One region of the Erwinia sp. SLM-02 genome, then DNA from elsewhere that is predicted to be linked to it. Evidence: predicted binding sites of a transcription regulator. Region 1 holds the regulator's gene; the other holds the start of a gene.
The links. The regulator LexA, encoded in region 1, represses DNA repair genes until DNA is damaged. The targets are predictions, from matches to a motif close to TNCTGTATGTACATACAGNA.
Positions count from the first base shown of each region.

Region 2: the regulator LexA is predicted to act here: its motif matches at 2,944-2,963, upstream of mutH (DNA mismatch repair endonuclease MutH).

Region 1 covers NZ_JAQISN010000002.1:746,741-754,331, forward strand. The annotation lists gene dusA (tRNA dihydrouridine(20/20a) synthase DusA) at 1-637, opposite strand, end outside; gene zur (zinc uptake transcriptional repressor Zur) at 831-1,340, shown strand; gene PGH32_RS16590 (SDR family oxidoreductase) at 1,420-2,196, opposite strand; gene PGH32_RS16595 (CsbD family protein) at 2,965-3,174, opposite strand; gene dinF (MATE family efflux transporter DinF) at 3,420-4,748, opposite strand; gene lexA (transcriptional repressor LexA) at 4,830-5,438, opposite strand; gene PGH32_RS16610 (diacylglycerol kinase) at 5,546-5,914, opposite strand; gene plsB (glycerol-3-phosphate 1-O-acyltransferase PlsB) at 6,043-7,591, shown strand, end outside.
Region 2 covers NZ_JAQISN010000002.1:118,020-125,610, reverse strand. The annotation lists gene lplT (lysophospholipid transporter LplT) at 1-261, shown strand, start outside; gene PGH32_RS13835 (NADP(H)-dependent aldo-keto reductase) at 404-1,444, opposite strand; gene PGH32_RS13830 (YgdI/YgdR family lipoprotein) at 1,665-1,880, opposite strand; gene mutH (DNA mismatch repair endonuclease MutH) at 2,025-2,711, opposite strand; gene rppH (RNA pyrophosphohydrolase) at 3,396-3,923, shown strand; gene ptsP (phosphoenolpyruvate--protein phosphotransferase) at 3,936-6,182, shown strand; gene lgt (prolipoprotein diacylglyceryl transferase) at 6,338-7,216, shown strand; gene thyA (thymidylate synthase) at 7,213-7,591, shown strand, end outside.

The sequences.
Region 1 (7,591 bases):
ATTTCACGCCGCCGTTCAGCGACATCGTCAGATGGGGGAAGTCACGCTTCAGCTGATAAACCCGCTCGTAGTCCAGCGGTGGAATTTCGCGGTTCTCTTTCGGGCTGAGGCCGGAAAGCCAGGCTTTGCGTGCGTGAATAATAAACGTCTCGCAGCCTCCCTCTTCCGACACCCTGCGGATAAAGTCGCAGAGGAATTCATAGCTGTCCTGGTCATCAATGCCGATGCGGGTTTTCACCGTAACCGGAATCGAGACCACGTCGCGCATGGCTTTGATGCAGTCGGCAACCAGCTGCGCTTCGCCCATCAGGCAGGCGCCAAAGCGACCATTCTGCACGCGGTCTGACGGGCAGCCGACGTTGAGGTTCACTTCGTTGTAGCCGCGCTCTTCCGCCAGCTTCGCGCACTGCGCCAGCGCGGCCGGATCGCTGCCGCCCAGCTGAAGCGCAACCGGCTGCTCCTCCTGGCTGTAGGCCAGATAGTCACCCTTGCCGTGGATAATCGCCCCGGTGGTCACCATTTCGGTGTAAAGCAGGCTCTGACGGGTCAGCTGGCGATGGAAATAACGGCAGTGGCGATCGGTCCAGTCAAGCATCGGAGCGATGGAGAAGCGATGTGCAGGGAATTTTTCGGTCATGAAAAGCGCTAACTCTGTAGTCAGAAATAAAATGGGGTGACGATATTGTGGGCAATGATAGCACGACTGGCAGAGCAGTCCTATTCTCCCGGAATTTCGGGCGATAGAGACGTGGAAACGACGGCAAATTCGGCGTTTTGTGGCAGACGTGATAAAATAACACCTTGATCATGCCTGAGGGAAAACGATGAATATTACCAGTGCCGAAAAAATCCTGTCGCAGGCGGAAGTCATTTGTCAGCAGCGCAGCGTGCGGCTGACCCCGCAGCGTATGGAAGTACTGCGCCTGATGACCGAGCACAACGCTTCAATCAGCGCCTACGATTTGCTGGATTTACTTCGGGCATCTGAACCTCAGGCCAAACCGCCTACCGTTTACCGGGCGCTGGATTTCCTGCTGGAGCAGGGGTTTATTCACCGCGTGGAATCGACCAACAGCTACGTGGTCTGCCATCACTTCGAAGAGCCGTCGCACACTTCCGCGATGCTGATCTGCGATCGCTGCGGTTCAGTGGCCGAGCAGCATGCGGATGGCGTAGAAGAGATCCTTAAAAAGCTGGCGCAGAAAACCGGTTTTACCCTGGCCCACAGCGTGATTGAAGCACACGGTTTTTGCCAGCGGTGCAGCGAAGTGGAAGCCTGTACCCATCAGGATGCCTGCGACCACGACCACAGCGTGCCGGGCAAAAAACGCGGGCGCTGAGCATAAGGCTGTTAAATCAATCAAAAAGCCCTCCAGAGAGGGCTTTTTAGAATACGGCTCTATAACGGTATCAATGATATCAGCTATTATTTTTTGCTACCCAGGCATCTTTCTGAATTGTTTTAATGGTATCTTCAAACTCTTTAGGGAAAACATTACGAACGTAAGCGCGGTCGTCTAAAATCACATCAACCATCTCTTTTATATCCTGATACTGATCGTACTGAGGCATAGTAAAAGTAACGCCATCATGGTCAATTATTGCCGTGCTTTTATCATACCAGTTATAAAAAGCTTCCAGCTGCACATCGTTAAATCCTGTTTTGTACGGCGCCGGATTTATTGTTGATACAGAGATCCCAAAAGGTTTCAATTCCAGTTGTAGCGTTTCGGCAATAGATTCTAATGCATGTTTAGATGCGGTGTAAGCACCCGTAAAGTTAGTTGATAAAAAACCGGCTACAGATGAGACGAAAACAATCCTGCCGCTTTTTCTTTCGGTGAACTTCCTCAGGAAAGCTTTAGTGAATGACAGTGTTCCAAATACGTTAATATCAAATTGCTTTCTGAATACAGAATCAGGCATATCAACGATGGAACCCCCTTCACCGATTCCCGCATTGTTTACTAAAATATCGATATCGAGTTTAGATGCGTAGTTCACATCGATAGGGTCGGTTATATCTACTTTAATAACATTGATTGATACATTATGCTTCGCGGCTTCTTCCCGGAGTGGGTATAACTGGCTTGGCAATTCAACTGCTGCATAGACATTATGCCCTCTTTTCGCCAACTCGATAGAATAGAACTTTCCAAAACCTGTTCCAGCTCCGGTGATCAATATATTTTTCATAATTATTCTCTATTAACATTTAAATATGCATGAAATATTTCAGGGGATATATTTACAGCAAAACCACTGCGATATTCACGATCATATTTTTCCTGGATAAATTAATCTTCACACGATTTTATTTTTCAATAGTTCATACTGCGGGGTGTTGCCCCTGGTTTATATAAAAGTTCAGCGGAATATTTATCCGGAATGAGTAGTAACATCCACTGAATTCTTTAACCAGCGATTATATTTCCGGCACTATCAGAAATACAACCTCCATAGTAATCACAAACCATCAGATATTTTTATCCAAAAGAGCTAAACTTACGGCACTCAACTTAAAACGGACATTAACACACCGAAAAATAACATTTATTATAAACTTTCCAAAAATGAGCTTATAAAAGTTATATTTTAATGTGATTAATATAAAAATAATTAAATATTCACTTCCAGAATAGTGATGTCCCGCATGTGTAGAAAAAACAGGTGGCATCGATGATTATCTCAAGTTCTATCAGGTTGGGGGGCATATCTGACAAGGGTGTGGGATTAATTGGAGGAAGGTCAATAACGGAAGATAAGGAGGCGGTCAACGATGATGCAGAGATTAGCGAAGCTTTGATAACGGTCTGCGATAAAGAGATGACGTGGACTCTGTCCACTGCGTCGCGGTCTGACAATGATTTCGGCTGGGGAGGTATCCGGGTTATTCGCAGCGATTTATTGGGGCGGCACGCTCCGTGTGCCTCAGGGTAGGAGCTTCATCCTGAAAAGACGTGCTTACCAGCGATGGTTGTTGCGGCTTTCCCAGTCGCTCAGTTCCTTCTCGGCCTGATCTTTCTGGTAGCCATAACGTTCCTGAATCTTACCGACCAGCTGGTCGCGTTTACCCTCGACCACCGTCAAATCATCATCGGTGAGCTTGCCCCACTGCTCTTTGACTTTCCCTTTGAACTGCTTCCAGTTGCCGCTGACTTCGTCGTTATTCATAACAGACTCCTTCTGGCTGAGATTAATGGTCTGGAATATTTCTATTCGTCACTCCGCTCAATAACCAGATAATTATCTGACTAAATGCTGAACTTACAGATAATTGTAGTGCAAATTTGGCAACGTGCCGCGAATGGAGCAATCTGCGGGCTGTCAGGGTCGAAGATTTACCGCCGAATACAGAAAAAAGCCTGCCCGTTCAGCAGGCTGACGATGACGACGGAATACGTAAGCAAATATGTCCATCAGCGTGATGAGTCAAACCAGGTGCCGTTACGCCAGTGCCGCTGCCAGATAAACCACAGGCTGATACCGCGCAGCAGCAGGAATACCGTTACCGCCAGCCACAGCCCGTGATTGCCCAGCAGCGGGACGGTAAACAGCGTCAGCCCAAACCCCGCCGCGGCAACCACCATACTGTTGCGCATTTCGCTGGCGCGGGTGGCCCCGATAAACATGCCGTCCAGCAGATAGCAGCCTACGCCGGCCAGCGGCATCAGCACCTGCCACCCTAAATAGCGATCGGCCAGCTCCTGTAGCGGTTCAAGTGAGGTAAGCAGCGCCACGATATGCTCCCCGCCCAGGGCATAAATCAGCGAAAACGCCAGTGCCACAACCCCGGACTGACGGCAGGCAGCGTGCCAGACGCTGAGCAGCTGCTGGCTGTTTCCGGCACCGTAGGCTTCTCCTGAGCAAGCCTCGACCGCATAGGCGAAACCGTCCAGCGCATAGGCGGTGAAGGTCAGAAACATCAGCAGCACCGCATTGACGGCAACAATATCGCTGCCCAGCCGCGCGCCGAAAATCGTCAGTGAGGCAAAGCACACCTGCAGCAGCAGCGAACGCAGCATAATGTCGCGGTTCAACCGCAGCAGGCGTGCCAGATTGCCGCGCCAGGCGTTGAGCAGCAGGCGCAGCGACAGGCCGCGCATCACCATCACCCGCCAGACCAGCAGCAGACCTACCAGCAGACTGACGTATTCCGCAATAGCCGTCGCCGCCGCCGCGCCCTGCACGCCCCACTTCAGGCCGATAACAAACCACAGATCCAGCAGGATATTCACCAGATTGCCCACCACCAGCAGGATCACCGGCGCACGGGCATACTGCACGCCCAGCAGCCAGCCGAGCAGAACCAGGTTTGCCAGCGTGGCGGGCGCACTGAGCCAGCGGATCTGCATAAATAAATCGGCCTGATGCAGCACGTCCTCGCTGCCGCCGGTCAATCCCAACGCCAGATGGGTCAGCGGCGCTTTCAGCACAATAAACGTGATGCCGGCCAGCAGTGCCAGCAGCAGCGGCTGCATTAGCGCCCGCGCCAGAGCGAGCTTGTCGTTTGCGCCAAACGCCTGTGCGGTCAGCCCGGTGGTGCTCATGCGTAAGAACAGCAGCAGCATAAACAGGAAGCTGGTGATAGTCGTACCAATCGCCACGCCGCCGAGGTAGGTCGGGCTATCAAGATGGCCAATAACGGCAGTATCAACCAGCCCGAGCAGCGGCACGGTAATATTGGAGAGGATCATCGGCAGCGCCAGCCGCCAGAGATTTTTATCGGCAGCCGTCAGCAGTCGCATCGTGTTTCAACCGGAAGCAGGGAGTGATTAGAGATCGCAAAAACGCGCCGCAGAGGGCGACGCGTCATATTCGGTGGGGGATTACAGCCAGTTGCCGTTGCGGATAACACCGACGGCCAGGCCTTCAATGGTCAGCGTCTGCTGACGCAGATCGACAACAATCGGCTGAAACTCACTGTTTTCCGGCAGCAGATGAACGATGTTCCCCTGCTTCTTCAGGCGCTTAACGGTCACTTCGTCATCAATACGCGCTACGACCACCTGGCCGTTACGCACGTCTTCCGTTTTGTGAACCGCCAGCAGATCGCCGTCCATAATGCCGATATCCTTCATCGACATGCCGCTGACGCGCAGCAGGAAATCGGCGTTGGGCTTGAACAGTTCCGGGTCAACCGAGTAGTGCCCTTCGATATGCTGTTCGGCCAGCAGGGGTTCGCCAGCGGCAACGCGGCCAATCAGCGGCAGGCCGTCGGCCTCTTCCATCATCAGGCGAATACCGCGAGATGCGCCGGAAACGATCTCGATCACGCCCTTCCTGGCCAGCGCCTTCAGGTGTTCTTCAGCAGCATTTGGGGAACGGAAGCCGAGCTGCGAGGCGATTTCTGCCCGCGTCGGCGGCATACCGGTCTGGTTAATGTGGTCGCGAATCAGGTCGTAAACCTGCTGCTGCCGTGCCGTTAGTGCTTTCATCCCGCCCCCTGGTTGTTTATACAGTCGACTGTGAGTATATACAGGTATTTGCGTGTTGAAAACCCAAAGCTGGCTAAAAAACAGCAGTTTGTTGAATTTTGGAAAACCTATCGCAAATGTGAAATCAGCAGCATTACCCACACGAAAATTGCCAATAAGATACTGAGCAAGACGGCAGCAGAGCCCATGTCTTTGGCCCGACCGGCCAGCGGATGAATCTCCGTGCCGATACGGTCAACGACGGCCTCAATGGCGCTGTTGAGGATTTCGACGATAATCACCATCACCACCGAGCCGATCAGCAGCACGCGGGTAACGGCGTCGACGTCCAGCCAGCAGGCAATAAGAATGGCGATAATAGCGGCGACCGCTTCCTGGCGAAATGCCGCTTCATGTTGCCAGGCAGCACGTATACCTTTCCAGGAATAGCCTGCTGCTTTTACAATTCGAGTCAGTCCGGTGGCGTTATTTGCCATGTTCAGGGAACCCTTTGGAAAGTTAAACGTCAATGAGAGGGTGTAGCACATTTTGCAACACCACAGATTCTGTTAGCGCTTTCTGGTATGCTTGCGGCGCTTTGCTAACAAGAGGCTTCATGTTGTCTATGTCAGGTTGGCGTAATTTATATTATAAACTGTTGAATCTGCCAGTGAAATTCCTGGTAAAAAGTAAGGCAATCCCGGCTGAACCGGTTGCCGAACTCGGGCTTGATACCTCACGCCCTATTATGTATGTGCTGCCTTATGATTCAAAGGCCGATCTCCTTGCTCTGCGCGAACAGTGCCGCAAACAGGATCTCCCCGATCCCCTGCACCCACTGGAGATCGACGGCACCGTGCTGCCCCGTTATGTGTTTATCCATGACGGCCCGCGCGTATTCCCCTATTTCGTCCCGAATGTTGAGTCGGTCAAGCTGTTCCATGACTATCTGGATCTGCACCGTAACCATCCCGATCTGGACGTGCAGATGGTGCCGGTCTCGGTGATGTTTGGCCGTGCCCCGGGGCGCGAAGTGCAGGGCGTTGAGCAGCCGCATCTGCGCGTGCTGAACGGCATCCAGAAGTTCTTCGCGGTGATCTGGCTGGGCCGCGACAGCTTTGTGCGCTTCTCGCCTATCGTTTCTCTGCGCCGCATGGCAACCGAACACGGTACCGATAAAACCATCGCCCAGAAGCTGGCGCGCGTGGCGCGTATGCACTTCGCCCGCCAGCGTCTGGCCGCCGTCGGCCCGCGCCTGCCGGTGCGTCAGGATCTGTTCAATAAGCTCCTGCAGTCCAAAGCCATCGCCAAAGCGGTGGAAGATGAAGCGCGCAGCAAGAAAATCTCCCATGAGAAGGCCCAGCAGAATGCCGTTGAGCTGATGGAAGAGATTGCGGCTAACTTCTCTTACGAGGCTATTCGCCTGACCGATCGCGTGATGGGCTGGACCTGGAGCAAGCTGTATCAGGGCCTGAACGTCAGCGGCGGCGAACGCGTGCGCCAGCTGGCGCAGGACGGGCACGAGATTGTCTATGTTCCCTGCCACCGCAGCCATATGGACTATCTGCTGCTCTCCTACGTGCTTTATCACCAGGGGCTGGTACCGCCGCATATTGCCGCCGGGATCAACCTGAACTTCTGGCCTGCCGGCCCGATCTTCCGCCGTCTGGGTGCCTTCTTTATTCGCCGTACCTTTAAGGGCAACAAGCTCTACTCCACGGTGTTCCGCGAATACCTGGGCGAGCTGTTTACCCGCGGCTATTCGGTTGAATACTTCGTGGAAGGGGGCCGTTCGCGCACCGGACGCCTGCTCGATCCGAAAACCGGCACGCTGTCGATGACCATTCAGGCCATGCTGCGCGGCGGCAACCGTCCAATCACGCTGGTGCCTATCTACATCGGCTACGAGCACGTGATGGAAGTGGCCACCTATGCGAAAGAGCTGCGTGGTGCGACCAAAGAGAAAGAAGGCTTTATGTCGATGGTTCGCGGCCTGCGCAAGCTGCGCAACCTCGGCCAGGGCTATGTTAACTTTGGCGAGCCTCTGCCGCTGGTCGCCTATCTGAATCAGCGCGTGCCGGAATGGCGTGATTCTATCGACCCGATCGAGGCCCAGCGCCCGGCGTGGCTGACCCCGGCGGTGAACGATATCGCCCAGAAGGTCATGGTGCGTA
Region 2 (7,591 bases), 630 kb from region 1:
GGTTTCTTCGTGGTGCCGCTGAATGCGCTGCTGCAAATGCGCGGAAAGCAGACCGTGGGGGCGGGCAACGCGATTGCGGTGCAGAACCTGGGTGAAAATACGGCGATGCTGGTGATGCTGGGGCTTTATTCCCTGGCGATTAAACTGGGAGCGCCGCCGGTGCCAACCGGGGTGGGGTTCGGTGCCCTGTTCGCGTTGGCCATCGCCGTGCTCTGGGGCTGGCAGCTGGCGCAGAAACGTAAGGCCGTTGCTGCGCCATGACTGCTGTGTTGCGATGATGATGTGGTGATGTGGTGATGTGGTGATGTGGTGATGTGCTGATGTGCTGATGTGCTGATGTGCTGATGTGCGGATGTGCGGATGTGCGGGGCCGACTGGCCCCGCACACACTTGTGCAGATTTATTACGGCGCCGGATAAGTATAACGGCGATGAATTGCTTCCAGCTCGTCGACGATCTCTGCATCGAGCGTCAGATCGTAGCTGTCGATATTGATGGTGAGCTGTTCCAGCGTTGTTGCGCCCAGCAGCGTGCTGGCAACAAATGGCTGCTGGCGGACAAATGCCAGTGCCATTTGCGAGGGATCCAGCCCGTGGCGCTGTGCCAGCGCAACATATTCACCGATTGCCAGCTGCGCCTGCTCACCGCTGTAGCGCGTAAAGCGGCTGAACAGCGTATTGCGCGCACCCGCCGGCTTCGCGCCATTCAGATATTTTCCGCTCAGCGTACCGAATGCCAGGCTGGAATAAGCCAGCAGTTCCACGCCCTCATGCTGGCTGATTTCCGCCAGCCCCAGTTCAAAGCTGCGGTTCAACAGGCTGTAGGGGTTCTGAATGCTGACGATACGCGGTAGCTCATGTTTTTCCGCCAGCTGCAGGTAGCGCATCACGCCCCATGGCGTTTCGTTGGATACGCCGATGTAACGGATTTTCCCGGCGCGCACCTGCTCGGTCAGCGCTTCCAGCGTTTCCAGTAGCGTCACCGGCGCGGTGTTATCGGTGTACTGATAATTCAGCTTGCCGAAATAGTTGGTCTGACGTTGAGGCCAGTGCAGCTGGTATAAATCGATATAGTCCGTGTTCAGTCTTTTCAGGCTGGCATCCAGCGCTTCACGAATATTCTTACGATCCAGCGCCTGATTCGGTCGGATAGAAGCATCAGCCCCGCGAACCGGGCCGGCAACTTTTGACGCCAGTACAATTTTGTCACGACAGCCGCGCGCTTTCAGCCAGCTGCCAATGTATTTTTCTGTCAGGCCCTGGGTTTCCGGGCGTGGCGGCACCGGATACATTTCTGCTGTGTCTATCAGGTTAATGCCGCGGCTGAGCGCCAAATCGAGCTGAGCATGGGCGTCGGCTTCGCTATTTTGTTCCCCGAACGTCATGGTACCCAGGCCAAGAGAACTGACTTCAAGTGTGCTGTGGGGGATACGGTGATAATGCATAGCAGGCTTCCTTTTTTCATTATTAAAAGGTCAGGGACATCAGCTGCGTCCGCAACAGGGGATCCTGGCAATAGACTGCGACGTCTGCGCTGACAGAATCAGAACCCGGTTTTCGACTATAACCGTCAGACGCGAGAGGGGGAAGGGGGATTACCCGTGAGAGAGAGGAAAGCATATCGTTTGCCATCTGAAATATCAGAGCCAGATGGCAAATCTGCGATTAGCGCTCAACGATGGAGGAGATTTCATCACCGTTAATCTGTATTTCATGGCCGGATTCATCAACGTATTTCACCAGTCCGGTTTCTTTATCGATGCTGGGTTTCCCCTCTGTCATGATCATTTTACCGTCTTTGGTTGCCATGACGTAATCGCTACTGCAGCCGCCGAGCAGTAAAGCCATGCCCACCACCGCAATACTTAACATCCACTTCATACCTGTCTCCCTTAACGTTTATTACTGTGTTGAGTGTAGTAATAAACTATTTTCCCTGTAGTGATAATTTCATCAGTCTGAAAATGGACGATCGCTGGCGCGTATTATTGACTTTTCAGTCATTTCCCGCAATTCAAACGGAAATTACAGTAAAAAATGACGTGAGAGCAGCGCCGTCGTGAAGGTTTTCTTCAGATAAAAACCGCGCGGCAGGGTCATGATGGGCTGCCCATGACGACCAATCCCCTGGGTTAACGCTTTACTGTTTGCCGCCTTGGGGCGGAGCTGCAGCACCTCGCCGTGGCGGGCGGTAATCTGCTCAACCTGACCCAGCACAATCATGTCCATCAGCTCCTCCCAGTCGCGCTGGAGCTGAAGCTCCTCTTCCTCATTCGGGCTCCACAGCAGCGGCGCGCCGACGTGGCGCTCTGCCAGCGGAATAGCACGATCGCCTTCAACCGGTATCCACAGCACGCGTTCAAGCTTGTGGCGAACGTGACTGTTCTGCCAGGTGACGCCACTGTTGCCGGTCAGGGGAGCAACACACACAAAAGTCGTTTCCAGCGGGCGGCCTGCGGCATCGACGGGAATCGTTTTGAGCTCTACGCCAATCTCAGCGAAATCCTGTTCGGGTTTACTGCCCGCGCTGGCTCCAAGATAACGTTCCAGCAGCATCCCGACCCATCCTTTGTCTCGTTTCAGATCGCGCGGGATCGGGAGGTCTATTCGTCGGGCAAGTTCACCCAGCGTATAGCCGGCGAGCGCGTCGGCTCTGGCCATCAGTTCGGTTTCGTCGGCGGGAGGGGGAACAAGGAAGGGATCGCCTGTCATTGTGATATCCAGATCTGTGTAAAAAATAACCGTTTGATTTTAGCGTACTGTCGCATCACGCTGTTTCTGGGGGTAAGCCTAATAATAGCATGATAAATCATGTTTTTTATCGTCCAGGAAGACCCGGCCTGCTGACCCTTCCGCAAGTTTTACCCGGCTTGTCACCGACAATGAACAGGATCTTATACGTAGTTATCCACAGAAAAATGGGATAACTCGCTTTTAAATATAATACTGTTTCGATTTACAGCCTTGACGCAGGGGAATTTGGCAACTTTAGCCCCTTTCTCGCCCAACTAATCAACATATTCTGTGGATAAGCTTTAAGGTGCTCGATCTTTCACCAGTTGCTAAGTGCCCGGCTGTGACAACAGCATGACAGGGCTGGGATTAGCGTAAAAAATGCGATAAAGATGATGATTAATATAGAGTTATTTATTTTTTTTAGAAAGGGGCTTTAAGCGCCGCTGAAAGTTTTCCCCACCTGTTAACAGAGTTCTGCACAAAGCTATCCACAGAAAACGTGAATAAGATCGCCTTTTTACCCCGGTTTCTGTTTATAACTTTGCCTTACGGGATGAGTTATCCCAGTTACGCGCGAACTCTCGGGCCAAAACCAGTGGTTTACCGCCTTTAAGGAGTGTGAAACAATCAGAACATCCAGTTTTAGTTTGAGGTAGTCCGGTGATCGATGATGATGGCTACCGCCCGAATGTTGGTATCGTAATTTGTAACAGGCAGGGACAGGTTGTGTGGGCAAGGCGCTATGGCCAACACTCCTGGCAGTTTCCTCAGGGAGGGATTAATCCTGGCGAGACGGCGGAACAGGCGATGTACCGCGAACTTTTCGAGGAAGTCGGTTTGAGCCGTAAGGATGTTCGCATCCTGGCATCCACCCGTAACTGGTTACGATATAAATTGCCAAAACGTTTGGTGCGTTGGGACACAAAGCCGGTTTGTATCGGCCAAAAACAGAAGTGGTTTCTTCTGCAGCTGATGTGCAATGACGCGGATATCAATATGCAAACCAGCAGTACGCCGGAATTTGACGGCTGGCGCTGGGTCAGCTTCTGGTATCCGGTGCGCCAGGTCGTCTCTTTTAAACGTGATGTTTATCGCCGCGTGATGAAAGAGTTTGCCGGTGTCGTTATGCCCCTGCAGGAAAATACCACACAGAGAAATACGCAAGGCTTTCGAAGGAAGAGAGGTTAAGCCACGTAGATTATGCTCACACAACTACGCGAAATAGTTGAGAAAGTGGCGGCAGCGCCCCGGCTTACCGAGGCGCTGGATATTCTGGTTAACGAAATTTGTCTGGCCATGGATATCGAGGTTTGCTCAGTCTACCTGGCCGATCATGAACGTCGCTGCTACTACCTTATGGCTACGCGTGGGCTGAAAAAGCCGCGTGGGCGTACTGTCGCCCTGGCATTTGATGAGGGCATCGTCGGACTGGTGGGTCGCCTTGCTGAACCCATTAACCTTGCCGATGCGCAAAAGCACCCCAGCTTTAAGTTTATCCCCTCCGTAAAAGAAGAGCGTTTTCGTTCGTTTCTGGGCGTACCCATTATCAGCCGTCGCCAGCTCCAGGGCGTGCTGGTCGTTCAGCAGCGCGAACACCGCCAGTTTGATGAGAGCGAAGAGTCCTTCCTGGTCACGCTCGCCACGCAAATGGCGGCGATCCTTTCTCAGTCGCAGCTTAATGTTCTGTTCGGGCAGTACCGGCAGACGCGCATTAAGGCGCTGGCGGCGGCTCCCGGCGTGGCGGTGGCTGAAGGCTGGGTCGATTCTTCACAGCCTTCACTGGATCAGGTTTCCGCGGCTTCAACGCTGGATTCGGTGCGCGAACGCGAACGGCTGGCGCTGGCGATGGCCGAAGCATCAAATGAATTCCGCCGTTACAGTAAGCGCTTTACCGCCAGTATGCACAAAGAAAGCGCGGCCATTTTCGACCTCTATTCCCACCTGCTCAGCGATGCGCGGCTGAAGAAAGATCTGCTGGCCGAAATTGATGCCGGCTCCGTGGCCGAGTGGGCGGTAAAAAAGGTCATTGAGAAGTTTGCCGCGCAGTTTGCCAGCCTGCAGGACAGCTACCTGCGCGAGCGTGCCGGTGATTTGCGCGTGCTGGGCCAGCGCCTGCTGTTTCACCTCGACGATACCGTTCAGGGGACCAATACCTGGCCGGAACGTTTTGTTCTGGTGGCCGACGAGCTGACGGCGACAACCCTGGCAGAGCTGCCGCATGAGCGGCTGGCGGGCGTCGTTGTGCGCGACGGCGCCGCGAACTCCCATGCGGCGATTATGGTTCGCGCCATGGGTATTCCAACGGTGATGGGCGCTGATATTCAGCCGGACCTGATGAAGGGCCGTCTGCTTATCGTTGATGGTTATCGCGGTGAGCTGCTGGTCGATCCGGAGCCGGTGCTGGTACAGGAGTATCAGCGGCTTATCAGCGAAGAAAACGAGTTAAGCCAGCTGGCGGAGGATCTGGTTGAGCAGCCCGGCGCCTTAAAAAGCGGAGAACAGGTCAAGGTGATGCTGAATGCCGGCCTGAGCGCCGAGCATGAGCATACTCTCGGCAGCCGGGTCGACGGCGTGGGCCTGTACCGTACCGAAATTCCGTTTATGTTGCAGAGTGGTTTTCCTTCGGAAGAAGAGCAGGTTGCCCAGTATCAGGGGATGCTACAGCTGTTTCTCGACAAGCCGGTCACGCTGCGCACGCTCGATATCGGTGCAGACAAGCAGCTGCCGTATATGCCGATTAGTGAAGAAAACCCCTCGCTGGGATGGCGGGGCATTCGCCTGACGCTCGATCAGCCCGAGATCTTTCTCGTCCAGCTGCGCGCGATGCTGCGGGCGAACGTTGCCAGCAGTAATCTCAGCATCCTGCTGCCGATGATTACCAGCCTGGATGAAATCGATGAGGCGCGTCGTCTGATCGACAGAGCGGGGCGCGAGGTCGAGGAAATGCTGGGCTATACAATCCCGCGGCCGCGTCTGGGGGTGATGATCGAAGTCCCCTCGATGATCTTTATGCTCAGCCACCTGCGGGATCGCGTGGATTTTGTCTCGGTGGGGACGAACGATCTGACCCAGTATCTGCTGGCGGTGGATCGCAACAATACCCGGGTGGCCAGCCTTTACGACAGCCTGCATCCGGCCGTACTGCGCGCCCTGCACAGTATCGGCCAGGAAGCGGCGCGCGCGGGCGTCGAGCTGTGCCTGTGCGGTGAAATGGCAGGCGATCCAATGTGCGTGGTGATGCTGATTGGCATGGGCTATTACCACCTCAGCATGAACGGTCGTAACGTAGCGCGCGTAAAGTATTTACTGCGCCATATCGACAGGGAAGAAGCTCAGGAACTCGCACTGCGCGGTCTGGAAGCGCCTCACACCAGCGACGTGCGCCACCTGATTGCCGCGTTTATGGAGCGCAGAGGGCTGGGCGGCCTGATTCGGGGCGGAAAATAAACACCAGGCCCGGTACTTAACAAAGTTTACAGTTGCGCCGGGCCGTAATAATTCACGTTATGCTATGATGCGCAGCCTCAGGCAGGCGCCGCGTGCGCACGCATCTCTATATTCCGTCGCCTGCTCGTCAGGACAGAATTTTAAAATGGTGAAAGATGAATAACGGCTATCTGGCTTTCCCCCAATTTGATCCGGTGATTTTCTCTGTTGGCCCGGTGTCTCTACACTGGTATGGGCTGATGTATCTGGTTGGCTTTATATTCGCTATGTGGCTGGCCGTTCGCCGGGCTAATAAGCCGGGCAGCGGCTGGAAAAAAGAGGAAGTGGAAAATCTGCTTTATGCAGGCTTCCTCGGCGTGTTCCTCGGTGGCCGTATTGGCTACGTGTTGTTTTACAACATGCCGCTGTTCCTCGAAAACCCGCTGTATCTGTTTAAAGTCTGGGATGGCGGCATGTCATTCCACGGCGGCCTGATTGGGGTGATCGTGGTGATGCTGATCTTCGCCCGCCGCACCAAACGTACTTTCTTCCAGGTTTCAGACTTTATGGCTCCGCTGATCCCGTTTGGGCTGGGTGCCGGCCGTCTCGGCAACTTTATCAACGGCGAACTGTGGGGTCGCGTGGATCCCAATCTGCCGTGGGCGATGCTGTTCCCGGGCTCACGCAGCGAAGATATCGCGCTGGTTGCCACCCACCCGGAATGGCAGTCCCTGCTGGCGACCTACGGCGTACTGCCGCGCCACCCTTCACAGCTCTATGAGCTGATTCTGGAAGGGATCGTGCTGTTTATTATTCTGAATGTATTTATCCGCAAATCGCGCCCGATGGGAGCCGTCTCCGGCCTGTTCCTGATTGGCTATGGCGCTTTCCGTATTATTATTGAGTTCTTCCGTCAGCCCGATCAGCAGCTTGGCCTGTTTAGCGGCATCAGCATGGGGCAAATCCTCTCTGTGCCAATGATTCTGGCCGGCGTGATTATGATGATTTGGGCGTATCGTCGTCGCCCGCAGCAGCAGCTTCGTGAGGAAAAATGAAACAGTATCTGGAATTAATGCAGCATGTCCTGGAACAGGGCACACCGAAGAACGATCGTACCGGAACGGGTACGCTTTCGGTCTTCGGCCACCAGATGCGTTTCAACCTGCAGGACGGGTTTCCGCTGGTTACCACCAAGAAATGTCATCTGCGCTCGATCATTCACGAGCTGCTGTGGTTCCTCAACGGTGATACGAACATCGCGTATTTGAAGGAAAACAACGTTTCAATCTGGGACGAGTGGGCGGATGAAAATGGCGATCTTGGCCCGGTCTACGGTAAGCAGTGGCGTAGCTGGGGCGCACCGGATGGTCGTCAGATCGATCAGCTGAGCAAGGTTGTTGAGCAGCTTAAAACCGATCCTGACTCCCGCC